2 regions of the Burkholderia sp. MSMB0856 genome follow, and region 2 is predicted to be linked to the other one. Evidence: riboswitches for the same ligand, from Rfam matches in the RefSeq annotation. Region 2 holds a riboswitch; the other holds the start of a gene.
What was found. Region 2 has a riboswitch for cobalamin ahead of WS87_RS09705 (HoxN/HupN/NixA family nickel/cobalt transporter). Riboswitches for the same ligand answer to the same signal wherever they lie in the genome.
Positions count from the first base shown of each region.

Region 1: it holds a riboswitch for cobalamin, as region 2 does, so the genes downstream of both, WS87_RS23420 (TonB-dependent receptor domain-containing protein) here and WS87_RS09705 (HoxN/HupN/NixA family nickel/cobalt transporter) in region 2, are expected to answer to the same signal.

Region 1 is NZ_CP013428.1:1,317,147-1,321,462, reverse strand. Features, by position in the region: gene WS87_RS23425 (LysE family translocator) at 1-430, shown strand, start outside; gene WS87_RS23420 (TonB-dependent receptor domain-containing protein) at 465-2,393, opposite strand; cobalamin riboswitch at 2,710-2,902, opposite strand; gene WS87_RS23415 (helix-turn-helix transcriptional regulator) at 3,017-4,060, opposite strand; gene WS87_RS23410 (hypothetical protein) at 4,230-4,316, shown strand, end outside.
Region 2 is NZ_CP013427.1:1,803,448-1,807,763, forward strand. Features, by position in the region: gene cobN (cobaltochelatase subunit CobN) at 1-185, opposite strand, end outside; gene cobW (cobalamin biosynthesis protein CobW) at 192-1,280, opposite strand; gene WS87_RS09705 (HoxN/HupN/NixA family nickel/cobalt transporter) at 1,306-2,364, opposite strand; cobalamin riboswitch at 2,550-2,812, opposite strand; cobalamin riboswitch at 2,937-3,173, shown strand; gene cobA (uroporphyrinogen-III C-methyltransferase) at 3,344-4,093, shown strand; gene WS87_RS09715 (cobalamin biosynthesis protein) at 4,090-4,316, shown strand, end outside.

The sequences.
Region 1 (4,316 bases), on a different replicon from region 2:
CGCGCTGAAAATCGTCGGCGGTGCGTTCCTCGTATGGCTGGCCTGGTCCATCGCGCGGCAGGCGCCGGCCGCGTCGGCTGCGGTGCAGGACGTGCCGCGCACGACCGTGCTGCGCGATTTCCTGACGACCTTCGGCCTCACGCTGTCGAACCCGATGACGATCCTGTCTTTCGTCGGGATCTTCGCGGCGCTCGGCCCGCTGGCGGGCACGCATGCCGGCACGATGGGGCCGACCGTGGCGTCGATGGTCGCGGGCGTGTTCCTCGGATCCGCGACGTGGTGGCTGTGCTTGAGCAGCGCGACCGCCGCGTTGCGCACGAAGATGCCGCTCACGTTCATGCACGGGCTGTCGCGCGTGTCGGCCGTCGTGATCGCGGTGTTCGGCGCGATCCAGTTGATCGCGGGCATGCGCGGCGTCGTCTGGTCATGACGCAAGCCGCGGCACCGGCACACCGCGCGCGCGGTCAGAACGTGTAGCTGACCTTGCCGAACGCGGTGCGGCCGAGCGTGTTGTAGCCGTACGCGGTCATGTACTGACGGTCGAACAGGTTCGACAGCGTCGCCGACACCGTCAGGTGCGAATTGATCCTGTACGACGCGCGCAGGTTCACGGTCAGGTACGACGGCAGATACGTCGTGTTGGCCGGGTCGTCGAACGTCGTGCCGCCGTAGTTCAGCGACGCGCCCGTGCTCAGTGCGTGCAGGTTGAATTCGTCCCACGTGTGGTCGACGTTGACGCTGACCGTCTGGCGCGGCCGGCGGTTGAGCCAGCTGTCGTTGGTTTCGTCCTGGGGATTCAGGAAACCGACCGCGACGCTCACCGGCGTATAACGGCCGATCGTGCCCTTGTACGACAGGTCGATGCCGCGAATATGCGAGCGACCGATGTTCATCGGCGAGCGCGTCGCGGGGTTGTAGGCAACCAGGTTGTTGATGCGCGTGTCGTAGATCGCGGCGCTGAACGTGCCGTACGCCGTGTTCGCATCGAGCGCGGCCTCGACCGAATCGCTGCGTTCCGGGTTCAGGTCCGGGTTGCCGTAGCCCGGGTAGTACAGATCGTTGAACGAGGGCAGGCGGAACGCGTTGCCGTACGACACGCGGGCCGTATAGACCGGCGTGATGGCCCACGACAGCGCGGCGTTGCCGGTGTTCACGGCCTTGCCGGCGATGATCTCGTGCCGCCCCGCGACGAACATCGTCACGCTGCCGAGCGTCGCCGACTGATGCAGCGAGAACGCGGAGTCGTTGCGCGTGGGCACGCCGTCCGGCACGTCGACCGGCAGGAAGGCCTGTTCGCGCGTGAAGTCGTACGCGACCTTCGTCTCGCCCGACAGCGGCAGGCCGAACAGCCGGAAGCCGTGTTCCTGATGGGTCAGCGACGTCGACGAACTGATGCGCTGCGAGTTGATCTGGTCGGTTGGAATGGTCGGGTCGCTCGCATACAGGAACTGGCGGTCGTTCGCATAACCGAACGACTGGTCGAACTGCGTGTCGGGCGTGATGTCGAGATGGAACGCGATGCCGGTCGTCAGCTGATGATCGAGCTCGCGATTCGCAAAGCCGGCGTTGTCATAGGACAGGTCGGAACGGTGATACAGCGCGAACGTCGAGATCGACCAGTTGTCGCGCGCGTAGCCGAGTCGCGCATCGAGGTCCTGCGCGTGATACGGATTGCGGCCGGCCTCGTGCCCGTATGCGAACGGCCGCGTTGCGTCGATGCCGGCCGTGTTGTAGTCGTGCAGGCCGAGCGTGTAGGTGAGGCCGCCGAGCGCGGCGAGCGGCCCCGTCGACGGCACGGTGCCCGACGTGCGCACCTGCGTGTCGAAGGTCTTGTTCGAGCCGCCGCCGAACGACACGGTCGTCTGGTTCGGCTGGCCTGCGGCGCGGCGCGTGAACAGTTGCACGACGCCGCCCATCGCGTTCGCGCCGAACGATGCGGCGGCCGGCCCCGAGATCACCTCGACGCGTTCGAACGCGTCGGTCGGCAGGTCGGCCCACGGCGCGATGCCGGTCGTCGGCGAGCCGATCCGGATGCCGTCGATGAACACCGCGACCTGGTTGGCGGACGAGCCGCGGATGCTTACGGACGCCGACGAGCCGGGGCCGCCGTTCTGCGAGACGGTCACGCCCGGCAGCGTCGCGAGCGCCTGCGTGATGCTCGGGTCGCTCGGCGACAGCCGATCGAGATCGGCGCGCGTGAGCACCTGCGTCGTCGCATAGCGCTGGTCGAACGATTCGGGCAGGTGCCGCGTGTCGGTCACGCTGATCGTCGGCAGGTCGGCGGCTGCGGCGGGTTGGGGCGGCTGCGGGAGCGCCGTGTCGCCGGCGGCCTGGGCGATCGGGGCGAACAGCGCCGTGGCGGCGGACGTGGCGAGAAGGTGGCGAAGATTCATGAGGCAATGAGCGTGATCGTGTTGCAGGTACGACGAGCGTAAGCGGGTGGCGGTGCGTACCGCCCGGGTTCGTATTGGTCTATCGCGAGACCGGACGGCATGGGCGGTCGTCGCGCGGATCGAACGACGCGGCACGGCACACGCGTGCGGACACGCCGCGCCCTTGGCTGGCGCGACGGCACGACGCTTCCGGCGAGGAAGCGGAGGCGGAAAGACTGGACATCTGAAGGGTCCTGAGGTCGGGCCGTCCATGCAACGGGGGCGACCGCCAAAGGCGGTGCCTGGCGCTCCGGGACACCCCGCCCGGCGCGGCTGCTTGGACCTCGGGTCGATGGCAGGTCTCCTGGCTCGCGGGTCGCTATTCGCACCGGCCTTCCCGGTTTCCCAGTGGCTTGGAGTAGTGCGGATTCGCCGCTCACAGTTGCGGGGGCAGCCGCAGATTCGAGGCGCTGCCTCTCCTGCGTTCCCTTTTGATCCCGTCTCCGGGAACCATCAGCGCGCAAGCGTAATGGCGAGCGCTCCGGCGCGTCAATTGGCGAAGCGCGCGGGGATGCGAAAAAACGTCAGTGCTCGCCGGATTCTTTTCCAAATCCTCGCTTGCGAGACATGAGGACCCCTTTACTTTACATCTGAGGAAAGGGCGCACTGGCCGCGCGGCAATTGCGGCGGAACCGGCTCGGCGCGACGCCCGTCCATCGCACGAACGCCCGCCGGAATGCTTCCTCGCCGCCGAACCCGAGATGCGCGGCGATCCGCGCGACCGGCCAATCGGACTCGCGCAGGCAGCGTCGCGCGACGTCGGCGAGACACTGCTCGCGCAACGCGTGATAGCCGCTGCCTTCGGCCGCCAGCCGCCGTCGCAACGTCGCCTCGCTGACGCCGAGCCATGTCGCCAGCGCCGCAAGCGCGGGCAGCGCCTGCTCGCGCGCGAGCGCCGCGTCGAGAAAGCCGCGCACCTGCTGCGCCCATGACACGACGGCCGGCGCCGCATCGATCAGACGAAACGGAAAATCGACGAGGAATGCGGCCAGTTCGCCCGGCTGGCGGATCACGCGGGCATCGAGCCGCGCGGCGTCGAATGCGAAGCCATAGGTTTTGCGGCCGACATCGACCGGCGCGTTGAACAGCCCGAGCAGCGGCATCGCGTCGTCGCGGCGCGGATGGCCGAGCCAGACTTCGTCCGGTCGAAGTGGCTGCCCGATCAGCCAGCCGAACAGCTGCAGATAGCAGAACAAGCCCGTCAGGTCGACGAGGCACGCGGCCGGGCTGCGCGTGCGGCGCAGCGAATCCATCCGGAACGTCGCGCGCCCGTCGCGCACCGCGAGCGACAGCGCGCCGGCGCGCGGCGTCAGCATCTCGCAGAATTCGGCCGCGCAGCGGATCGCGTCGGCGAGCGTCGCGCAACTGAGCAGGCAGCGGCACATCAGGTCGACTTCCTGCTTGCGCATCGGCGGATGGCCGTTGCCGCGCGCAACCTGCGCCTCGAGCCGCTCGATTGCGTCGCGGTACAGCGCGACGAAGCCGCTGGGCGTCGTCGACGCGACGTCGGCGGCCGGCGTCGTCAGTCGTTCCGCCGGCGGTGCGCCGCTACGCGTCAGCTCGTCCAGCAGGCGGGCGCCGAGGCCCGGCAGCATGCGGCCGCGTGCCGGCATTGCGCGCTGTTTCATCTCTCTCCCGATCTGAGCGTTACGACAGGGGCCGGTGAGCGGGCCGGTAGGGGTTCGCCGGCCGTCGCCACGCAAGAATGCTATCCACGCCGGCCGCTTCCGGCCTCGCCGGAACGGCGTAGGCGACCGGCATCGCATTACGCCGCGAACTTCTCGAGACGACCCGCGAATGATCCAGATCGTAGACGAAATCACCCTCGCGCCCGAGCGCATTCCCGACGTGCTGGCGCTGCTGCGCGACCGTTATTTGCCGGGC
Region 2 (4,316 bases):
AACGTGACGTTCGCGAGCCGCACGCTCGGAAAGCCGGCAGGCAGTTTCGGCACGACGCTGGCCAGCAGCGACAGTGTCGTGTCGGCCGAGCTCAGGATCACGATGTCGGCCGGCTGCTGGTCGATCCGGACGACGCCCTGCGTATCGTCGACGAAGCCGCCCGGCGTGGTGCGCAGCAGATGCATCGCGCGTTACGCCTGTTGCAGGTCGGCCGCGCACGCGGCGTCGAACGCGCGCTGCAGCGCGGCCGCGTCGAGATCCTCGCCGATCAGCACGAAGCGGCTCGCACGCGTTTCGCCGTCCTGCCAGCGACGGTCGAAGTAGCTGTCGAAGCGGCGGCCGACGCCCTGGATCACGAGCCGCATCGGCGCATCGGGCAGCGCGGCGAAGCCTTTCGCGCGGTAGATCGTATGCGTCTCGACGACACGCTGCAGCGCGGCGATCGTCGCCTCGCGCGTGCCCGCATCGCCCGACACCACCACCGAATCGAAATCGTCGTGATGGTGGTCGTGATCGCCGTCGTCGGCCGAGCCGTGATGGTCGTGCCGCAGGTGGATGGTTTCCTCCGACGCCGATTCGAGCCCGAGCAGCATCGCGACGTCCAGTTCGCCGCGCGTCGCGCGCACGATCTTCACCTGCGGCGCGATTTCCTCGCGGATCGCGGCTTCGACCTCGGCGAACCGCGCGTCGGCGACGAGGTCGGCCTTGTTCACGATCACGAGGTCGGCGGACGACAGCTGATCGGCGAACAGTTCGTGCAGCGGCGATTCGTGGTCGAGGTTCGGATCGGCGCGGCGCTGCGCGTCGACGGCCTGCGGGTTCTCGGCGAACTGGCCGCTCGCGGCGGCCGGACCGTCGACGACGGTCACGACCGCGTCGACCGTGAAGCTGTTCCGGATCGTCGGCCAGTTGAAGGCCTGCACGAGCGGCTTCGGCAGCGCGAGGCCCGACGTCTCGATCAGGACGTGATCGATGTCGGCGCGGCGCTCGACGAGCGCTTCCATCACCGGATAGAACTCCTCCTGCACGGTGCAGCACAGGCAGCCGTTCGCGAGTTCGTACAGCTGGCCCGACGCTTCGCCCTGCGCGCCGTCCGCGTCCTCGCAGCCGATGCCACAGCCCTTGAGGATTTCGCCGTCGATGCCGAGCTCGCCGAATTCGTTGACGATCACCGCGATACGGCGGCCTTCGGCGTGCTGCAGGATGTGGCGCATCAGCGTGGTCTTGCCGCTGCCGAGAAAGCCCGTGACGATCGTGACGGGAAGCTTGCGTAAGGTCATGGTGGATCCTGTGTCGAAAAGGGAGTCAGGCCGAGAGCGTCACGTCGATCTCGTCGTAGCGTTTGAGGCGGTAGATCGCGGCCGACACGATCCAGCACGCGAGGAACAGGCCGATCACGACGTAGCCGAGCATCCCGAAATGCGATGCGACCATCGTCGAGAAATTCCACACGGGCCCCTGCAGCGACAGTTTATCCGCGAGCAGCGCGAGCACCTCGATGCCGCCGATCAGCGCGGCGACCAGCACCGACACGAACGTGATCGTCATGTTGTAGTAGATCTTGCGGATCGGCCGCACGTACGCCCAGCGGTACGCGCCCATCATCAGGATGCCGTCGGTCGTGTCGACGAGCGTCATGCCCGCGGTGAACAGCACCGGCAGCACCATCACCGACCAGAACGACAGGCCGCCCTGCACCTGCGTGGCCGAAATGCCGAACAGCGCGATTTCGGTCGCGGTGTCGAAGCCGAAGCCGAACAGGAAGCCGACCGGATACAGGTGCCAGCTGCGCGACACGAGGCGGAACAGCGGCCGGAACAGGCGGGCCAGCACGCCGCGCTGGTTCATCAGCATGTCGAGGTCGGCGTCGACGATCGCCTCGCCGCGGCGGGCCGCGCGAAACGTCCGGTAGACGGAGATCAGGATCAGCAGGTTGGCGGCCGCGAGCACCAGCAGGAAGAACGCCGACACGCTCGTGCTGATCACGCCGCCCCAGGTCTTCATGCTCTCGAAACGCGCGAGCGACGCCGCGGTCAGCGCGACCGCGACCGACATCACGATCACCACCGTCGAATGGCCGAGCGAGAAGAACAGGCCCGCGCCGAGCGGGCTGCGGCCCTCCTGCATCAGCTTGCGCGTGACGTTGTCGATCGCGGCGATATGGTCGGCGTCGACCGCGTGGCGCAATCCGAACACGTAGGCGAGCAGCGCGGTGCCCAGCAGCACGGGCTGGTCGCGAAACGCGACGAAGGCCCAGATCCACGCGCCGACGTTGAAGGCGACGAGCAATGAATAGATCGCGACGATTTTGCCGCGCAGCCCGGATGAGCTGTCGTTGAACAGACGGAAGAACGAGTCGAGCATGATGCTCCTTTGCGAACGGTCGACATGATGAATGCCAACACGGCCGTCGTCGGCCCGGCCCGCGCCGCTGGCCGTTCTTCGCCCCGGCCCGCGCGCGATGCGGCTGACGGGTCGGCAAAGGAAGCGGGCAGCGTTCGGGCGTCGGGCGTGCTGCGGCCGTGGACGATGCGCCGCCTCCCCGCGGCGCTGAACCCCACGTTCTGGCCGGTATCCGGGCTGACGAACACGCCGCTTCGCCTTCCCGGATGCGCGGCATCCAGTGGCGGTCGTCCGCATGCGGCAGGCATGCGGCGAAGCGGCGCTGCATCGCGCTGGGCGCGATGCGTTCGCTTACCGTTGCGGGGGCAGCACAGGTTGGCTCGACTGCGGTGCAGCCAGGCTCCCTGTTTCCCGTTTAACTGCGCGCGCCGGAGGAGCGCGCGCGAGCACCAAAACGCGTGCGAGTGTAGGCGGCGGTGCGGGGAGCGTCAAGGCGGAACGGGCCGACGCGGCGCGGTTGGCACGGCCGCGGCATCGCGCCGGGGGCGCTCGCGGCGCCCGCGGGGCGGGTTCGCGCGGGCCGATCGCTGTGCTATCGTATGCGCCGCGTTCGGTGCTCGCATGCGCATTCCGCGCACGCAGTTAAACGGGAAACAGGAGGCGGAAGTCCGCCCGGCCTGTGCTGTCCCCGCAACGGTACGCCGCCCGCGCGCCGCGGTTCCCCCCGCACGCGCCCAGGCCGCCCGCGATGCCACTGCCCTTCAGCGGGCGGGAAGGCTGCGGCCTGGCAAGCGGCCAGCCCGGATACCGGCCGACGCAAGGGGCGAGCCCGCTGCTCGCCGAACGCCCGATCCGCGGGGGACGGATGGGGTGCGCTTCCCGCCCGCGTTCGCGCGGGCATCGCCCGATCCATCATGCCTTGCCTGTCCGCCGGCCGCCGATGTGCCGCTCGCCGTCCCCTTTCCACTGCCACGACACGGTGTGCGCCGTGCCGCGTCCGATGAGCCGCGCCTGGCTCGTCGGCGCCGGCCCCGGCGACGCCGATCTGCTGACGCTGAAGGCCGTGCGCGCGATCGCCGCGGCCGACGTGCTGCTCGTCGACGACCTCGTGAACCCCGACGTATTGCGCCATGCGCGCGCCGACGCGCGCATCGAGCACGTCGGCAAGCGCGGCGGCCATGCATCGACGCCGCAGGAGGCGATCGTCGCCGCGATGCTCGCACACCTGCGTGCGGGCCGCAGCGTCGCGCGGCTCAAGGGCGGCGATCCGTTCGTGTTCGGCCGCGGCGGCGAGGAGCTGCTCGCGCTCGGCGCGGCGGGTTTCCCGGTCGAGGTCGTGAACGGCATCACGGCCGGTATCGCGGCTCCGGCCGCGCTCGGCATTCCGGTCACGCATCGCGGCGACGCGCAGGGCGTGATCTTCGTCACGGGCCACGGCGCGGGTGCCGACGAACCCGACTGGCGCGCGCTGGCCGCGACGCGCATGACGATCGTGATCTACATGGGCATACGCCGGCTCGACGCGATCGTGGCCGCGCTGCGCGACGGCGGCGTGCCCGGCGACATGCCGTGCGCGGCGATCGAGAACGCGACGCGCGACGGGCAGCGGCACGTGCTCGCGACGCTCGACACCATCGTCGAACGCGTGGGCGCGACCGGTATCGGTTCGCCCGCGATCGTCGTGATCGGCCGCGTCGCCGCGCTTGCCGGCGATCCGGCCGTGCGCGCGGCGCTCGGCGGCCGCGCATGATGCGCGTCGCGCTCGGCGTCGGGTTTCGCGCGGACGTGACGGCCGCGCAACTCGATGCCGCGATTCGCGCGGCGCTGAAGCACTACCCTGATGCCGAGCCGGCCGTCGTCGCGACGCTCGCCGACAAGGCGCGCGCCCGGCCGCTGCGCATGCTGTGCGCACGCCGCGGCTGGCCGCTCGTCGCGTTCGACGCGGCGCAACTCGCGCAGTGCCCCGAACCGCC